DNA from 3 places in the Devosia sp. 63-57 genome. Region 1 is predicted to be linked to each of the others. Evidence: predicted binding sites of a transcription regulator. Region 1 holds the regulator's gene; each other region holds the start of a gene.

What was found. The regulator PhoB, encoded in region 1, activates phosphate uptake and scavenging genes when phosphate is short. The targets are predictions, from matches to a motif close to TGTCATNNANCTGTCAT.
Region 2: BGO80_RS03320 (esterase-like activity of phytase family protein) is a predicted target of PhoB. The motif match lies at 4,485-4,501, and genes of this name have one in related genera.
Region 3: phnF (phosphonate metabolism transcriptional regulator PhnF) is a predicted target of PhoB. The motif match lies at 4,533-4,549, and genes of this name have one in related genera.

Annotation. Positions count from the first base shown of each region.
Region 1 is NZ_MKUY01000003.1:785,516-791,759, reverse strand. Features, by position in the region: gene BGO80_RS03950 (FAD/NAD(P)-binding protein) at 1-818, shown strand, start outside; gene BGO80_RS03945 (alpha/beta fold hydrolase) at 939-1,751, shown strand; gene imm45 (Imm45 family immunity protein) at 1,800-2,120, opposite strand; gene BGO80_RS03935 (hypothetical protein) at 2,198-2,659, shown strand; gene phoB (phosphate regulon transcriptional regulator PhoB) at 2,750-3,451, opposite strand; gene phoU (phosphate signaling complex protein PhoU) at 3,587-4,297, opposite strand; gene pstB (phosphate ABC transporter ATP-binding protein PstB) at 4,318-5,091, opposite strand; gene pstA (phosphate ABC transporter permease PstA) at 5,264-6,244, opposite strand, start outside.
Region 2 is NZ_MKUY01000003.1:644,692-650,935, forward strand. Features, by position in the region: gene BGO80_RS03315 (AsmA family protein) at 1-2,117, opposite strand, end outside; gene BGO80_RS03320 (esterase-like activity of phytase family protein) at 2,259-4,418, opposite strand; gene BGO80_RS03325 (ATP-dependent helicase) at 4,620-6,244, shown strand, end outside.
Region 3 is NZ_MKUY01000003.1:302,659-308,902, reverse strand. Features, by position in the region: gene trmFO (methylenetetrahydrofolate--tRNA-(uracil(54)-C(5))-methyltransferase (FADH(2)-oxidizing) TrmFO) at 1-1,114, shown strand, start outside; gene BGO80_RS01520 (YiiD C-terminal domain-containing protein) at 1,111-1,557, shown strand; tRNA gene BGO80_RS01515 (tRNA-Asn) at 1,756-1,831, opposite strand; gene mobA (molybdenum cofactor guanylyltransferase) at 1,927-2,541, opposite strand; gene BGO80_RS01505 (benzoate/H(+) symporter BenE family transporter) at 2,538-3,728, opposite strand; gene phnF (phosphonate metabolism transcriptional regulator PhnF) at 3,772-4,500, opposite strand; gene phnG (phosphonate C-P lyase system protein PhnG) at 4,638-5,099, shown strand; gene phnH (phosphonate C-P lyase system protein PhnH) at 5,096-5,692, shown strand; gene BGO80_RS01485 (carbon-phosphorus lyase complex subunit) at 5,695-6,244, shown strand, end outside.

The DNA.
Region 1 (6,244 bases):
ACTATCCCATCCCCGAAGAGCCCCTGTTCATTTTCTCGCCGGCCCGCTTGGCGGCGATGACGGCAGAGGGCCGGAGCGGCCTGCTGTCCCGCGCCATGGCCCTGTTCCGGCAACAGCTCGTCGCTGATGATCCGGAATTTGTCGATCGGCTGGGTATCACCAGGTTTACCCCTGAAAATTTCGCACGGGCCTATTTCAACCTGCGCCAGGCGCGCCACGGTTTTAGTCCGGTATCCGCAAATCTGGCGGAAGCGAAGGCCAACCACGGTCGCAAGCACGTGGTGATGTGGCGCTATACGTTGATGCGCGCGCATGAGGCATTTTCCGGCATAGTGCCCTTTCTCGACCGCGACGATCTCAAGCGCTTCCGGGCGCATATGGCGCCGGTGTTCAGCGACGCCTATGGCTGCGTGCCGCATATATCCATAGAGCGGCTCCTGGCGCTGCACCGTGCTGGCTGTCTCGAGATCGTAGCCTTGGGCGATGGCGGTTCGATCCGCTATGGAAAGGGAAGGTTTGCGCTCCCCGGCTGCGGCCGGGACCAGGATTTTGGGGTGTTGATCGATGCGCGCGGGCAGCAGGCAGAGACCATGGCCAGCCTCGGTTTCGCCAAGCTGGATCAGGCGCTTGAAAGGACCGACTTCTTCAGGCGCAGCGGTGCTGGGGGCGAAGAGGATCAGTTCCGGCTGCCCCTCGATCCCCCGCTCAGCCGCGATATTTTCTGCCTCTCGATCCCGCTGATGATGCATCGCTATCCATTCGCCCAGGGGCTGGTGGCCTGTGCGGAAGCGGCGGAAGTCGCTGCCGGCGCGTTATAGGGGCGTGCTGGCATCGTATCGCCACCGCCTCGAACACTTTCGCGCCAAGTCGGAACATTTTCACCGGCGCTACCGTTGGCCCGACGACATATCGTCTTGACGCCAGCGAGGAGAATTTCCATGGCGAACCAATCGGTGGGCCTGCATGTCGAAGATAGTGGCGGCACTGGCCGGCCAGTCGTCCTGATCCATGGCTGGCCGTTATCCGGCAAGGCCTGGGAGCATCAGGTGCCTGCCCTGTCGGCGGCGGGGTTTCGGGTGATCACTTATGATCGCAGGGGCTTTGGGGCCTCCGAAAAGCCCGACAGCGGCTTTGATTATTCGACCCTCGCCAATGACCTGGCCGATGTCATCGCCGCCAAGGGGCTCGATGACGTGACGCTGGTGGGCTTTTCCATGGGTGGCGGGGAAGTGGCGCGCTATGTGGCTGAGCATGGCGAAAGCAAGCTGCATTCTGTGGTTTTCGCCGCTGCGGTACCGCCCTACATGATGAAAACGCCAGACAATCCCGAAGGGCCGCTGACCGAAGACAAGGCCAAGGAGATGGAGGCCGGAATCAAGGCCGACCGTGCTGCGTTTTTCGAGCAATTCACCAAGGACTTCTTCTCCGCCAATGGCGAATTGAAGGTGTCCGAAGAGGAACGGCAGAAGGCCATTGCGCTCTGCCATCAGTCGGACCAAACGGCGGCTCTTGGCTGCATGGAGGCCTTCGGCACCACCGATTTTCGAGACGACCTGAAGGCTGTCAGCGTGCCGGCGCTCATCATCCACGGCGACGCCGATGGTATCGTGCCGCTGGAGGGTTCCGGCGCCAGGACGCATGCGGCCATTCCGGGCAGTGAATTGGTCGTGGTCCCCGGCGCGCCGCATGGCTTCAATGTCAGCCATGCCGAGGACTTCAACCGCCACCTCATCGCGTTTCTGCGCAAGTAGGACGCGTCTCGAGGCAAGCAGAAAAGGGCCCGCTTCGTGCGGGCCTTTTCATTGCGCTGCGCTGGGCGGATCGGCGGCGGGGACAATCCACACCTGTTCGGGCGGTGTGGAGGGAAAGACCCATTTGGTCCAGTTTTCCATAAGCCATTTGCAGCTCACGGCGCCGGTTGGTCCTGCGTCCGGGGGAAGGACTTGCGGGATGCGGCCAGCCTTGTATCCGGTAGCGACCAGCAGGGCATTCTCCTGGTCGGGGATAACGACAAGCATGAATTCCACCCAATCCTCATAGGGCAGGATTGCGGGAAATCTCAGGCGCATGCCAGTGTAGATCATGCTGTCGGGCCAATCGGCCAGGCGTATGAGAGACATGGGTTTCCACATTGTAGGCGAGAGGGGCGAGGCCGCGATAGTAGCAGGCCCGTTGCCTCCTGGCATAGGTGAGCTGAATGGGTAGACACGTGCCAATTTGGATGATGGCGCTGGCCTTTGCGCTGCTGTCCAGCCCCTCATCGGGGCAGGACAGTATCGAGGGGGATCTGCCGGCGGGGGCGTCATTCGACGGGATGAGCGACCACGCAAGCATGTTCGATCTCTACCAGATGGCCCGCATTGCTCTGGACGTGCGAGGCAGGCAGGCGGAGGTCGACACAGCCGGGCTAGCTGCGGCATTGGAGGATGCGCTGGCGGCGAATGGATATGGTGGCTCGCGCATTGTGGTTGGGCCAATTACGGCAGGCATGTGCTCGGGCGATGGTGTGATCGAAACGCGGGTCGATCCCGAGGTTGGTGGGGAAGAGCTGTCCGTTGCGGTGGCCAGCGCGGTGTGGATTTCGCAGCTGACGGTAGGCCATGCCGGCGTTGCGGATGACATGGAGTTCGCGCAGGCCTGCCAGGCCGCACCGAATTAGCCTTTGAAAGGTCTGTCGTCGTCGTCCGATGCGCTCGACCGAGGCCGAGCGACCGTCCCGCCTAGACGTGTCGTTACCTAGACGAACGCCTCACGCCACCTGCGCGAAGCGTTCGTCGAAGGCGTAGCCGGCGCCGCGGACGGTGCGGATGGGGTCTGCCTCCTTGCCGCGGTTGATGGCGCGGCGGAGGCGGCCGATATGCACGTCGACGGTGCGTTCATCGACATAGACGTCATTGCCCCAGACGCCGTCGAGCAGCTGTTCGCGGGAATAGACGCGGCCGGGATGGCGCATGAGATACTCGAGCAGGCGATATTCGGTGGGGCCGAGATGGACGTCGCGATTGGCGCGGCGGACGCGGTGGGTGGTGCGGTCGAGCTCGAGATCGCCGACCTTGAGTGCGGCAGTGACGAGATTGGGATTGGCGCGGCGCAACAGGGCGTGGATGCGCGCCACCAGTTCCGGCACGGAGAAGGGCTTTACCACATAGTCGTCGGCGCCGGTGGACAGGCCGCGAACGCGCTCTTCCTCTTCGCCGCGGGCGGTCAGCATGATGATGGGGACGCGGGCGGTTTCATCACGGGCGCGCAGGCGACGACACAGCTCGATGCCGGAGATTTCGGGCAGCATCCAGTCGAGCAGGATCAGGTCCGGCAGCTTTTCCTGGATGGCATGCTGCGCCTCGTCGCCGGTTTCGGCGGTGACGACACGAAATCCCTCGGCTTCGAGGTTGTAGCGCAGCAGGATGGCGATGTCGCTTTCGTCTTCGACGATGAGGATGGTCGCGGGCATATGGATGTGCTCCGTCGGTCGGCACCATATGGTGCCGTGTATGTGGTTATATCCCGCCATTCGAGCACAGCTCTCATGGCCTTAGCGGCTTGAAAGGCTCCACCGGAGCCTTTCATCTGCTGAGCAGACCGCTCGCTAAGCCTTGATCTGCTGGCGCTGCAATTGCTGTTCTTCGGCGGTCAGCTGCTTGCCGGTGGCCAGGTAATAGGCGCGTTCGGCGATATTTGTCGCATGGTCGCCGATACGCTCGAGGTTCTTGGCGCAGAACAGCAGATGCGTGCAGGTGGTGATGTTGCGCGGATCTTCGAGCATATAGGTGAGGAGTTCGCGGAAGAGCGAGGTGTGCATGGCGTCGACTTCGTCGTCGCGGTTGCAGACTTCCACCGCTTCCTTGGCCTCGCGATTGGCGTAGGCGTCGAGCGCATCCTTGACCTGACGCAGAACCAGCGCGGTCATGTTCTTGACGCCGTTGTAGAAGGTCGGCTGCAAATTGATGCCTTCGAGCTTCAATGAACGGCGGGCCAGCTGCTTGGCCATGTCACCGATGCGTTCGAGGTCGTTGGCAACGTGAATGGCGGTGATGATCGAACGCAGGTCTGATGCCATGGGCTGGCGGCGGGCAATCATCGAGACGGCCATGTCATCGATCTTGCGCTGCATGTCATCGATGCGCTGGTCGGCGATGATGGTGACATCGGCGAGTTCGCGGTCGAGCTTGAGCAAGGCGCGGGTGCCGTTCTCGATGGCAACCTCGACCTGGCCGCCCATTTCGGCGATGGCCTGGGCGAGCGTGGCAAGCTCTTCATTATAGGAGGTGACGATGTGTTCGGCGCCGGTATTTGGCATGTCTGTGTCCTTTCCCGCGCTTAGCCGATGCGGCCCATGATGTAGTCCTGGGTCTGCTTGTTCACCGGGTTTGTGAATATCTCTTCAGTGTCGCCCTGTTCGATGAGATTGCCCAGATGGAAGAAGGCGGTTTTCTGGGAGACGCGCGCGGCCTGCTGCATCGAGTGGGTGACGATGACGATGGTATAGTTGGCGCGCAGCTCGTCGATCAGCTCTTCGATGATCGCGGTGGCGATCGGGTCGAGGGCGGAGCAGGGCTCGTCCATGAGGATGACTTCTGGGCCGACGGCGATGGCGCGGGCAATGCACAGGCGCTGCTGCTGGCCACCGGAGAGGCCGGTGCCGGGCTCCTGCAGGCGGTCCTTCACTTCTTCGAACAGGCCGGCCTTGCGGAGCGAGGAGGTGACGATTTCGTCGAGGTCGGTCTTGCTGCGCGCCAGGCCATGGATGCGCGGGCCGTAGGCGACGTTGTCATAGATCGACTTGGGGAAGGGATTGGGCTTCTGGAACACCATGCCGACGCGGGCGCGCAGTTCGACCACGTCCAGGTCCTGGGCGTAGATGTCCTGCCCGTCGAGTTCGATCTTGCCACCGACCTTGGCGCCTTCGATCGTGTCGTTCATGCGGTTGATGCAGCGCAGGAAGGTCGACTTGCCGCAGCCCGACGGCCCGATGAAGGCGGTGACGGCGCGGTCGGGGATGTCGATCGAGATGCCGTGCAGGGCCTGCTTGGCGCCGTAATGGACGGTCACGTCGCGGGCGGTAAGACGAATATTGGGCTCGATCATATCCATGGGGTCCAGTTTGGCGCTGAGGCTCTTGGCAGCGGTCGGCTTAACTTTTCCAGCAAGCAAATCCATTTTGAGGCTCCTTCGCGGATTGTAGTCCTGCGGACTTCAATCCGCTCGTTGTTTCTTTGGCATGTCCTGGTCGAAAAACCGGCGACCACTTGTTCGGGACAAGCCCCTAAGCGCGCTTTTCAAGGCGGGATCGCAGGAAGATTGCGATGGCATTGAGGGTGATCATGAAAGCCAGCAGCACCATGATGGCGGCGGATGTGCGCGGCTCAAAGAAATTGCGGTTCTCATTGCCCTGCCAGAGATAGATCTGCACGGGCAGGGCAGTGGCCTGCTCGATGGGCGTGGCGGGGACCGAGGCCACAAAGGCATTCATGCCGATGAGCAGGAGCGGTGCCGTTTCGCCCATCGCCTGCGCCACGCCGATAATGGTTGCGGTGAGGATGGACGGGAAGGTGACCGGCAGGACGTGGTGGAACACCATCTGTGTCTTGCTGGCACCCATGCCAAGCGCGGCCTGGCGCAGGGCCGGGGAAACGCCCTTCAAGGCGGCGCGGGTGGCGATGATGATGGTGGGCAGGGTCATCAGGGTCAGCACGAGGCCACCAGCCAGCGGGGCGGAGAGCGGCAGGCGGAACCAGTTGATGAAGACGGCGGCGCCGAGCAGGCCGAAGACGATGGAGGGCACGGCGGCGAGGTTGTTGATGTTGACCTCGATGAGATCGGTAAGACGCGACTTGGGCGCAAACTCTTCGAGATAGATGGCTGAGCCAACCCCGAGCGGAACGGCGAGCACGATGACGATCAGCATCATCCAGAAGGTGCCCATCAGCGCGCCGAGCAGACCGGCGGATGCCGGGGCGGAGCGGCTGTCGACATTGGTGAACAGCGACCAGGCAAAGCCCTGGGTGATGATGCCGTTGGCTTCGAACGTGTCGATCAGGCTGCGAGCGGCGGGGGGAAGCTGCTGCTGGGTGTCGCCCAGGTCACGGTTGATATTGCCCTTGACCCAGTTGTCAGCATTGGCCGAGGCCAGCAGGTCGACTTCGGCGGTCTTGCCGAGCAGGTCGGGATTTTCGACGAAGAGCTGGCGCACGCGGTGGCGGGCGTCGGTTTCGACGACGGTCAGCAGCTGGCGGCTATCGATCTC
Region 2 (6,244 bases), 140 kb from region 1:
CCGTCCAGGCCCGTGGACAGATTGCCCTCGAGGAACAGACTGGCGAGCCCGCTCCCCTCACCCGCGAACAGTTCTACCGGCCCCAGCCCCAGCTGTTCGACCAGATCACCGCCTTCATCCGCCTCCAGCGAGGCGACGAGGCGGAGATCAGCGCGGGCCAGCGCCGGCAGGCCCTCGGTCATCTCGGTGCGCAGGTCGAATTTTGAGCCATCGAGGCTACCATTCAGCGTCAGCACCTGACCGGCGCCGGTTTCACTGTCTTCCAGCGCCACCCGCAGATTGGCCGGCCAGGCGCGCACCAGCCCCGCCCGCCACCCCTGCGGCAACGCCGCCAACTCATAGAGCTTGGCCAGACCCGGCGCGGTGGCGTCAGCCACTGACAGCTGGCCCGACCCGGTCACTTGCGGCGCATCCAGCGTTCCGGCGACACGCACGGCGCCATTGAATCCCACGCCACCCCAATCGCCGGCGCCAAGACGCGAGAGGCGAATAGCGGTCGGCGACCATTGACCCTCGGCCACCACATCGGTCGCCGGCAGCCCCATCAGGTCAAACGTCTGCGCGGTAAGGAGAAAACTGCCCTCGGGAAAGCTCAGGGCGAAGCTGCCATCGGCGGTGATGTCGGGGGCCAGCGCCTGCAAGGCCGCAGTGTGCCTGACGTCGAGATCATCGAGATTGAGCACCGCATCGAGCCGCTTTTCCTCGCCGAAACCCAGCCGCAGCTCGAAGCCATGACTTTGGCCATCAAGCGTCATGACGCCGCTGCTCAGGCCCAGCGCGCCACTGCCAAGGATGACCCGTCCTTCCAGCCCACCGGGCATGTTGAACAGCGGATTGTCCTCCCGTGGCCGGCGCCACAGCTGCGCCAGCGCATCGAGGCGCGCTGCGCTCAGAGCGACAGTGCCCCGGAAACCCGGCGCGCCATCCTCGTTGGAAAGTTTGCCGGCAAAGCGCAGCTCGCCATCCCCCGGCAGCCGGGCGACGGCCTGCGCAATATCCCAGCTCTTGCCGTCGCTGGTGGCATCGAGCCGGAGATCGCGCAGCGAAAAGCCGCGCAGCCCAACCTCGGCCAGATCGATATCGAGTGTGCCTTCCATGGGCGGGATTAGCGGCGCCGGCAGTTCCGCCAGAAGCCGCACCACCTCATAGGGCAGTTGCGCCGGCACTTCGGTGGCCGCCCTCGGTGGCAGCGAGAACACCCCGCCCGAGACGACCGCGTCGAAACTGCGCCGCTCGCCAAGCTGCACGCTGGCCGAACCGGTCAGCCGCATACCGGCCCGGTTCTCGTCGGGATGAAGCGTATAACCAGACAGCACCACGCGATCGGTGGAGGCCGTCACCTTGCTTTCGAGCACCAGCGATCCGCGAATATCGCTCGCCCCAGCGGCCTGCTCCGGCGCCTGCTTATAAGTCAGTGTCCCGTCGAATTTAGGCGCCACGCCGGCGGCGAACATGCCATCGGCGCCGATGGAAAAAGCGCCACCCAGGTCCCGCAGATAGGCCGAAATCTTGGTATTGCCATCACCATCCAGCGTCCCGGAATTGAACCGCACCTCGTAGCGACTGCCGCCGGAATCCATGGCGCCCTGAAACTGGAACGGTCCGGAAAAGCTCGAGAGTCGCAGGTCGCCATCAATGCCCGATGCCGCATAAAGCTCGCCCGAGCGCAGGTCCGACAGCCTGACGCTGCCGCGCTCGATACGGGCATGCGCCAGGGCAACCCCGGCCCCGGCGCCAGACATATCGATGCCGCTGCCGAAGAGCCCGTTTTCGTCGATGGCGAGTTCCACCACCGGCTGGTAGAGCACCAGCGAGGTGACGTGATAATTGTCGCGCAGAAAATCCATCAGCGCAAATTCGGCTTCGACCCCAGCCACGGTCGCAGAAGGCGCCTCGGCGACACCCACCACCACATCGGTAAAACTCAGCCGCGGCTGGGGCAAAAGTGAAAACTCGATATCGCCACGAATCGTCACGTCTTCACCCAGGACCGTGCTGGCGAGTTCCTCCATGCGATCGCGATAGTCGCTCCATTGGATGAAGCGAGGGGCGATGAAGGCACTGGCCAGCACCAGAATGGCGAGAAGGCCGACCGCGATATAAACTCGATTGAGCACTGTGGGCGTGTTGTCCGCTTGAAACCGCCGTGAGTGTAGGCACTTGCCGCTGTCGCGCAAGACGAATGCACGCGATTTGACCATATGAAAACGGCTGGGCCTTTCGGGCCCAGCCGTCTGTCAGTCCATGAGCAGAACGCCTTAGTTCAGCGCGATGGTCCAGAAGAAGGTTTCGCCCGAGGAGTCATCGACGCCGTCATTGTCGGTGATGACATAGCCCGTGCCGTCGGCATCGATGGCAAAGCTCTCGACCTTGTCGAGCACATAGCCATTGTTGGCGGCCAGGTCCGGAATGAAATCGTGCACCAGCTCCTTGCTGACCACCGGCAGTTCCCCGCCGAGCTCGGCCGGAATCATGTCTGCCAGCTTGACGCGATAGAGCGCCTTGAGCTGCGCCCGCTCGCCGATCTGGTTATCGCGCTCGACGATATAGGCGTAGTCGCCATGTACTGTGATCTCGCTGACGCCCACCCAGGCGCCTTCAGCCGGGGTTTCCAGCGGATAGGCCACTGCACCCCAGGTCTTGGACGCAGGCTTGTAGGCGAGGAGCTTCACCTGGCCCTTGGGATCGTCGCCCCATTCGCGCTGCACAGCGACCCAAAGCGTTTCATCGTCTCCCTCGCCGGTGCGGGCAATGCCTTCGGCGCCGAAACGGGTCTGGCCCGCCAGCAGCGCCGCCGGGAACGGCACTTCTGCAACGATCTTGCCATCGGCATCGACATGAAACAGCGCATGCGGGAACAGCTTGTCGGAATTGCCTTCCGAAGCCAGCCAAAATCCACCCTTGCCGTCGAGCGTAATGCCTTCCAGATCGAGCTTCTGGGCGGCATCGCCATTGCGGCTGATCACGGTCTTGTTGGTGATATGCGCCGGCTGAGTTGTCGCATCGATCGTGTAGATGGCGGGCTCGGCATAGAACACACTGTCGCTGACCGCGTAGAGAATGCCTGGCTTTTCGGCATCGGCCACGGCGCCGGAAATGGCGGCCCAGCCGATCGGGCGGCCGTCCGCGTCAAGATCGGAAATCAGCTGCGGATAGCTGGCTTCGCCTTCGGCCAGTTCATAGACCATGACATGGCTGCCGATGCCGCCATCTTCGCGCAGATCGACTTCGTTGGCGGTGGCGAGGAGATTGCGCGACGGAATGGCCACCAGGCCCTCAGGCGAAATACCCGAGGGCAGCGCCTGGACGAATTCGGGCTCGGCGCCGGTATCCTTGTAGACGGCAATCAGCGAGGCCCGCTCTTCGGCGACGAAAATGTACTGGGTGTCGCCGAAGGTCGCGACTTCGATGCCTTCGGGCTCCACGCCCTTCTTGTTGCGATGCTCGGGATAGTGGCCAAGCTGGGCCGCATAGTGGTCGAGGGCATTGCCGCTGTCGAACAGGACTTCGCCAGTGCGGGACAGAATGGAAAAGCCGCGCGAACCGCCCTTCCAGTCGCCTTCATTGGCAATGACGATACGGTCATTGTCGAGCCATTTGACTGAGTCCGGCTCACGCGGCACCTCGGTCTGGCTGCCAGTAAAGCGCAGCGCGCCATCCTTCTTGGTGTCGACATCGGCGACCGAGGTTACCCCGGCGGAGAAATGGCCCGTCACCGCGGCGGTCTTGCCATCGACGATCAGGATATAATTGTTCTCCTGCAGCGTCAGGGCGATCTCGTCATTGTCGTTGAACGCAACGAATTCTGGCTCAGGATCCTCGCCGAACACATCGGCAAGGCCGGTGACGTCCACCGTCTTGAGGCCTTGCGCCGCCACATCGAAAATCACCAGCAAGCCGGCCGGCATTTGCGGCAGGCCACCGTCACCGGCGTCCTCATCGCGCTCGTTTTCGATGGCAATCGCCACCAGCGAGCCGGTCTTGTTGCGGGCCACGGAATCCGGCTGACCGCCAAGATCATATTCGGCATCGATAGCCTGGCTGGCGATATCCACCACCACCAGCTTGCCTGATGGTTCCGTGTAGCTCTCGGAGGTGTTCACCCCGACATAGGCCTTGTCGCCGATGATGGTGACCGAAGTCGGCTCTCCTTGGAGCGCCAAATAGCCAGCAGCTTTGGGGGCGCTGGCTTCGGTGATGTCGATAAAGCCGATGCCGCCGCCGGGGCTGTCGGAATAGATAAGCGTCATGCCGTCTTCGGTTGCGGCGATGATTTCGGACGAGGTCGCTGCCGCATCGGGCGCATTGAGCGCCACCGGAAAGCTGGCGACGCGGTTGAAGACTTCGGCGGCATGCACGCCGGCCGTGGAAACAAGCAGTGCAGCGCTGAGCGCGGCAAGACGAAGACGCAAGGTCATGGAAACATCCCCCAATGGTGTCGGGGACCGCATAGGCCGGCGGCAAAACACTTGCGTGACACTGGCGTGACGGCTCTGTGACAGCGCCCGCTTCTATACAGCGGCCGCCCGGCTCCCTATATTGGCGACCAGAACAAACCAAGATTCGTCAAGGTCTCGTGCGACAGCTCCGCCCGCCGGACCCGAGGAAATTAAGCACGCATGGCCGACCCCGCTCCCCTGCCGCGCCCCGCCGCGGGCCCGATTACCAGTCAGTTGAACCGGCGCGAGCCGGACTATCTCGCCGGTCTCAATGCCGAGCAGCGCGATGCCGTGCTGACGACCGAGGGGCCGCTGCTGGTTCTGGCCGGCGCCGGCACCGGCAAGACCCGCGTTCTCACCACCCGCATCGCCCATATTCTCAACCAGCGCATAGCCTGGGGCAGCCAGATTCTCGCTGTGACCTTTACCAACAAGGCCGCCGCCGAGATGAAGAAGCGCATTCACGAACTGGTGCCGGCGCTCGATGGCCTGCCCTGGATGGGCACCTTCCACTCGATCTCGGCCCGCATCCTGCGCCAGCATGCCGAACTGGTCGATCTCAAGCCGCAATTCACCATTCTCGACACCGACGACCAGATCCGCGTCATCAAGCAACTGCTGGAAGCGGAAAATATCGACGAAAAGCGGTGGCCGGCCCGCCAGTTTGCGGGCATGCTCGACGCCTGGAAGAACCGAGGCCTGTTGCCCAAGGACGTCCCGGCGTCCGACAGCGCCTATTATGCCAATGGCAAGGGCGGCAAGCTCTATTACGATTACCAGGCGCGCCTCAAGGCGCTCAACGCTGCCGATTTCGGCGACCTCTTGCTCGAATGCATTCGGCTGTTTCGCGAAAATCCTGAAGTGCTCGCCGAATATCACCGCAAGTTCAAATACATGCTGGTGGACGAATATCAGGACAGCAACACCGCCCAATATCTCTGGCTGCGCCTGCTCGCCCAGGGCAAGCCGGCCCCGGAAGCCAATATCTGCGTCGTGGGCGACGACGATCAGTCCATATATGGCTGGCGCGGCGCCGAGGTGGACAATATCTTGCGCTTCGAGAGCGATTTCCCCGGTGCGAAGGTAATCAAGCTGGAGCGCAACTATCGCTCCACCGCCAATATCCTGAAGGCCGCTTCGACCCTCATTGCTTATAATGAAGGCCGGTTGGGCAAGACGCTGTTCACCGACATTGCCGAGGGCGGCGAGCCGCTTTCCTTCACCCAAGTCTATGATAGCGAAGAAGAAGCCCGCACTGTCGGCGAGGAAATCGAGCAGTATCAGCGCCAGGGCGAGCCGCTCAATTCCATGGCCATTCTGGTGCGCGCCTCCTTCCAGATGCGCGAATTCGAAGAGCGCTTCATCACCCTGGGGATCAATTACCGCGTCATCGGCGGTCCGCGCTTCTATGAGCGCAAGGAAATCCGCGATGCCCTGGCCTATCTGCGCCTTGTCGCACAGCCGGCCGACGATCTCGCCTTCGAGCGCATCGTCAACGTGCCCAAGCGCGGCCTCGGCGATTCCACCGTCAAGATGCTGATGGAAACGGCGCGCAGCATGAACCTGCCGCTGCTCAACGCCACCCGCCTGCTGGTCGAAACCGAGGAGCTCAAGCCCAAGCAGCGCACCACCCTGCGCGCGCTGGTGGGCCAGTTCGACGACTGGGCGCGGCGCAGCGAAAGCCTGCAGCCCTACGAACTGGTCGAACAGATCCTCGAGGAAAGCGGCTATACCGACATGCTCAGCGCCGACAAGTCGGCGGAAAGCCAGGGGCGCAAGGAAAACCTCAAGGAACTCAGCCGCGC
Region 3 (6,244 bases), 480 kb from region 1:
GCCCGCCGGCGGCGCGCTGGCGGTAGATCGCCACGGTTTCTCCGCCGCCGTCACCGCAGCGATCGCGGCCCATCCTAACATTACTATCATGCGCGAAGAGGTCGCCGGCTGGCCGCCAGAGGCGTGGCAGCATGTGATCATTGCCACCGGCCCGCTGACCTCGCCGGCGCTGGCCGAGGCGGTGCTGGAACAGACCGGCGAGGATTCGCTGGCCTTCTTCGACGCCATCGCGCCGATCGTCCATTATGACAGCATCAATCACGACATCGCCTGGAAGCAGTCGCGCTATGACAAGGTGGGGCCGGGAGGCACCGGCGCCGACTATCTCAACCTGCCGATGGACAAGGACCAGTACTACGCCTTCGTCGAGGCGCTGAAGACGGCGCCGCTGCACGAATTCAAGGACTGGGAAAAGGTGCCCTATTTCGATGGCTGTCTGCCCATCGAGGTGATGGCCGAACGCGGCCCCGAAACCCTGCGCCACGGGCCGATGAAGCCGGTCGGCCTCACCAATCCGCGCAATCCCACGGTAAAGCCCTATGCCATCGTGCAACTGCGCCAGGATAATGCGCTGGGCACGCTATGGAACATGGTCGGCTTCCAGACCAAGATGCGTTACGGCATCCAGGCCGAGATCTTCCGCATGATCCCGGGCCTCGAGAATGCGCAATTCGCGCGGCTGGGCGGCTTGCACCGTAATACCTTCATCAATTCCCCCAAGGTCTTGTCTGCCGATCTTCGCCTGAAGGCCGATCCGCGCATCCGCTTTGCCGGGCAGGTGACGGGTGTCGAGGGTTATGTGGAGAGCGCCGCCTGTGGGTTGATCACCGGCCGGCTGACCGCCGCCGATGCGCTGGGGACCAACATGACCCTGCCGCCTGTGACCACCGCGCTAGGAGCTCTGATCGGCCATATTACCGGTGGGCATCTCGAGGCCGAAAGCTATAGCGGCGCCCGCAGCTTCCAGCCGATGAACGTCAATTTCGGCCTCTTCCCGGAAGTGACCATCACCAAGCCGGAAGGCGTCAAGCGCTGGCGCGGCCCGGAAAAGACCATTGCCAAGCGTCGCGCCATCACCAGCCGCGCGCTGGACGATCTCAAGGCCTGGGCATGAGCGCCGCGGCGCTCGAAGCCTATCTGCATGCCAATATCCCGCTGACACGCGCCATGGCCGTGTCGGCGGTCTCAGTCCACGCCCAGGGCGTGACGCTCTCGGCGCCGCTCGATCCCAACATCAACGTGCATGGCACCGCCTTTGGTGGCAGCGTCTCGACGCTGGGCGTGCTCGCCGCCTGGTCGGTGGTGCATCTGCGGCTCGAAGCCGAAGCCGTGGCTGCGCAATTGGTGATCCACAGGAACGAAACCGAGTTTCTTGCGCCAATCACTGGCCGCTTCGAGGCGGTTGCCCAGATCGAGCCGCAGGCCTGGATCGAGTTCCGAACCATGCTCGACCGCCGCGGCAAGGCTAGGCTGAGCGTCACCGCCGACCTGCTGTTCGAGGGCGGGGTGGCTGCCCGCATGACCGGCGAATTCGTCGCCATCCGCGACCGCGGTTAGGCGCCGAGCTTTTCCCAAACACCGTTCTGCCCTCGGACCTGATCCGAGGGCCCGCCAGCGCCTGCGTTGATGAAGCGCACTGAGGGTCGAAGATTGGTAGAAGAGGGCAATGTCCCTCTGCGCCAATCCCAAACACCAATGACGCCGCAAAACATTCTGCAGCGCCAAACTCATCAGCAATTTCAAGGGAAAGGAAAATGGCTCCGCGAGCTGGACTCGAACCAGCGACCATTCGATTAACAGTCGAACGCTCTACCAACTGAGCTATCGCGGAACACTTTCGTGCGCCTTCTTGTCGAAGGCGAGGTCCGTGTACCTAATCTGATCCGGCTTGCCAAGCCCCCAATGTGCAAGCCTGTGAATAACTTGTCATTTTGCGGCGTCGCGGGCGCGTCGACCGAGGAAAATCAGCTCCTCCAGCGTGTTGCAATTGGCAAAGGGATTTTCGCCGCTGCTGTCGCTCCACTCGACCGGGGCGGCGCCAAGGGCAGCCAGCAGGCTTTTGGGGCCATTTGGTCGCGAATCCATGGGCAGCGCTCTGAGATGATTCCGCACTTCTGCAATTCGGAAGGCGGCATTGGTCGGGTAATCGGTGCCATTCCAGCGCGCGAAGGCGGCCGTGTGTCCAGCGGCGAGCGGTTCTGTCAGGCGCGCGACGTAGTTTTCCGGCAGGAAGGGGGTGTCCACAGCCGCCACGATCAACACAGATTGCTCGTCGACCTCCTCGCCGAGATAATCCAGCGCTGCGTAAATCCCCGCCATCGGGCCGGAGCGGGTCGGTAGCGCATCTGGCAAGGGGATGGCGCCATCAAGTGCGAGATGCTGCTCCTGGGCGATGGACACCAGAATAGGTGTCTCCAGCGCAGAGAAGCGAGCAGCGACGCGCTCGATCAGCCTGATGCCCCCGATCCTGAGATCGGCCTTGCGGACATGGCCCAGCCGTTCGCCCTGGCCACCGGCCAGAATCAGGCCGTATCGCCTCACGGCCGGGGTGCCCAGCGCAGCATCAGCAGCAGCACGATGCCGCCCACCAGCCCCCAGAACGGGGCGCCGATGCCCATAATGGTGATGCCCGACGCCGTGGCGACAAAGGTCAGGATCGCTGGCAGGCGCTGCTCTTCATTGGCCAAGGCGGCCGCTAGCGACGACGCAAGGCTGGAGAGCAAAGCAAGGCCGGCCACCGCTTGGATCAGGATTGGCGGTGCGGCCGCGACGAAGGCGGCGGCAAGGCTCGCGGCCGGCGCCAGGATGCCATAGGCCACACCAGCAGCAATCGGAGCGGGCCAGCGCTTGTTGCGGTCCGGATGCGCCTCGGGGCCGGCGCAGATGGCGGCAGTGATGGCGGCCAGATTGGCGGGAATGCCGCCGAAAAAGCCGATAATACCGCTGGCCATGCCGGTGATAACGAATATCGGCGCCGGCTGGATGGGAAAGTCATTGGCCTTCATCACCGCGATTCCCGGCAGGTTTTGCGAGGCCATGGTGACGACGTAAAGCGGCAGCGAGATGCGAATGATGGCGTCGAGACTGAATGTCGGCATGACCGGCACGAGGCTGGGCCAGGCGCCGTCCAGCGCGCCCGGTGGCAAATGTGTGGTCGTGGCGAGCACCACAATGGTCACCAGTACTGCGATCGGCACGGCATAGCGGCGGGCGAAGGCGAAGCCCAGCATCCAGGCGACGAGAATCGGTAGCGCCAGGGTCGGCACTTCCGACACCGCCTTGATCGGCGCCAGGCATAGCGTCAGCAGGATGCCTGCGAGCATGGCATTGGCCAGTGCCTGGGGAATGGCGGCCACGGCGCGGGCCAGTGGCTTGATCAGCCCGGTGAGCACGATAAGCAGCGCCGTGACCAGGAACGCCCCAGCAACGGCCGCGAAGCCGCCCTCGGGCGGCGCGGCCAAAGTCAGCAAGAATGCCGCGCCCGGCGTCGACCAGGCGAAGCTGATTGGTACGCGGACCCGCGCCGCCACCACTATATTGAGCACCGCCATGGCCAGGCATACGGCGAACAGGCCCGACCCCGCCTGTTGCGGTGTGGCGCCGGCCGCGCTCAGTGCCGCCAGCACCAGCGTGAAGGTGCTGGCATAGCCGACAGCCGCCGCCAGCGTGCCGGCGACGATGGGCTGCACCAGATCGCGCTTTTCGATAGCGGCCTGCGGCTCGGTCATGGCGATTCCCTCGTTTGAACCTCGGCCAAGCTAGTCGCTCGGACTATTCCGGCAAAGTGTCGATCTGGACCTGCACCCGATTGGCGGAAAATCGCGTCACGCCATATTCCACCGGTCGTCCCGCGAGATCGACATTGATGGCGTCGAGGCACAGCACAGGCGTCATGCGGGCGAGGCGCAGGTGATGCATTTCATGCGCGTCGGGCAAGCGAGCGGTAATGCTGGTTGATTTGCGCTGATAGTCGGCGACGCCCAGGCGTTCGAGCATCTGGGTGATGCGGCCTGTTGCGGTATGAACCTCGAACAGGGTTGGGAAGCGCAGCAGCGAAAAATGATGCGCACCCAGGCTGATCGGCTGGCCGTCGGCCATGCCCAGAGATTCGATCAGCGCGACGGGCGATCCCGGTTCCACTGCCAGCGCCTCGGCCATGGCGCTATCGGCCGGAATGGTGGCCGTTCGGATCAATGTTCCGGATGGGGTCTTGGCCTGGCGCGCCACGATTTCGGAAAAACGGGTGCGGGCCGACAGCGGATAGTCGACGATATCCTCCTGCACGAAAGTGCCGCGTCCCTGTTCGATGCGCACCAGCCCGCGGTCCTGCAAGGAGGCGATGGCGCGCCGGATGGTATGGCGATTGACCGCGAAGCGCTCCGCCAGCTGCAACTCGGTCGGCAGTTGCGCGCCGGCTGGCATTATGCCGGTTTCGATCTCCTGGGCGACACTGTCGGCGATCCCTTGCCATAGCGATGTGCCGGGACGATGCATGCTCATGGGTGGTTCCTGGCTCTCATTCCGGGATTGTGTGTCATCGCCGCGTCATGCTTTGTTGCCATAAGCGACGCGACAGCAGGTCAATCCTAACCTGTCGACATTAAAACGTCTAGACGTATAGATGAATAGGTCTATGGATGACGACGACAGCTCACGACATAGCCGATCGGCAGCGCTGGATGGCCATACTTGCCCGCGCCAGCAGCGCCGAGCTTGATACCGCCTGGTACAGCCTGGCCGCTCCACCCGCCTATCAGGTCCTGCGCAAACCAGAGATCGGCCTCGCCATGGTGCGGGGGCGGGCAGGGGGCACCGGCAATCCCTTCAACCTGGGGGAAATGACCGTCACTCGCTGCGCTATCCGCCTCGACAGCGGTGTCACCGGCCATTGCTATGCCGCTGGCCGCGACCGCAGAAAGGTCGAATTGGCGGCCGTCTTCGACGCGCTGCTGCAAGCCGATCCGGCCGCACCATTCCTCAACGAGCTTATCGACAGCCTTGCCGCCCGCCAGGCAGCCGATCGGGATCGCACCAGCCGCAAGGCTGCTGCGACCAAGGTCGAGTTCTTCACAATGGTGCGCGGAGAAAACCCGAAATGAGCGTGACCGATCTGCCGGCGCTGCAGCCGGGATTTGCCGATGCCGTGTTCGAAGGGCAGGCTAGTTTCCGCGCCTTGCTCGATGCCATGTCCTATCCCGGCCGCATCCAGGCTCTGGGCGTCGCTATCAACCCGCCCACGCCGCTCGATCCGGCCATGGCGGCTCTGGCGCTGACAGTGCTCGATTTCGACACCCCGGTCTGGCTCGATCCGCTGGCCGCCGCCACCACCGACTGGCTGCGCTTTCATGCCGGCAGCCCGGTGGTCACAGACCCCGGCCGCGCCCAATTCGCGTTGATTGCTGACGCCGCCAACATGCCCCCGCTCGATGCCTTCGCCATCGGCGAGGATCAGTATCCGGATCGCTCGGCCACCCTTTTTATCCAGGTGTCGGCGCTGGGCAGCGGCCAGCGCACGCGCTGGACCGGGCCGGGCATCAATGGCGCCATCGAGGTATGGATCGACGGCCTGCCCGAAGCCTTCTGGCAGCAATTCCAGCTCAACTCCGAACTCTTCCCGCTCGGCGTCGATGTCGTCTTCGTCTCAGGCCGCGACATTGTCGGCCTGCCGCGCAGCATCAGGGTGGAGGTCTAGCCATGTATGTCGCCGTAAAGGGTGGCGAGCGCGCCATTCTCAACTCGCACGAGCTGATCGCCGAGACCCGCCGCGGTGATCCCGCCGTGCCCGAACTCACCACCGACCAGATCGCCCACCAGCTTGGTCTCGCGGTGGACCGCGTCATGGCCGAAGGCTCGATCTGTGATCGCGACCTCGCGGCGCTGGCCATCAAGCAGGCACAGGGCGATCTGGTCGAAGCCACTTTCCTGCTCCGCGCCTACCGCACCACATTGCCGCGCCTCGCCGTCACCCAGCCCATCGACACCGCCGACATGCTGGTGCGACGCCGCGTCTCCGCTGCCTATAAGGACATTCCGGGCGGTCAGGTGCTGGGCCCGACCTATGACTATACCCACCGCCTGCTCGACTTCGCGCTGATGGCCGACGGCAATGTGCCTGAGGCGCCGGTGGGTGAAACGGCGCTGGATGCGGGCATGCCGCATGTCGCCGACATCCTCGATCATGAAGGCCTGATCGAACAGGAAATCCCGGACGACGACGCCCCCGAGCCCTTCGATCTCACTCGCG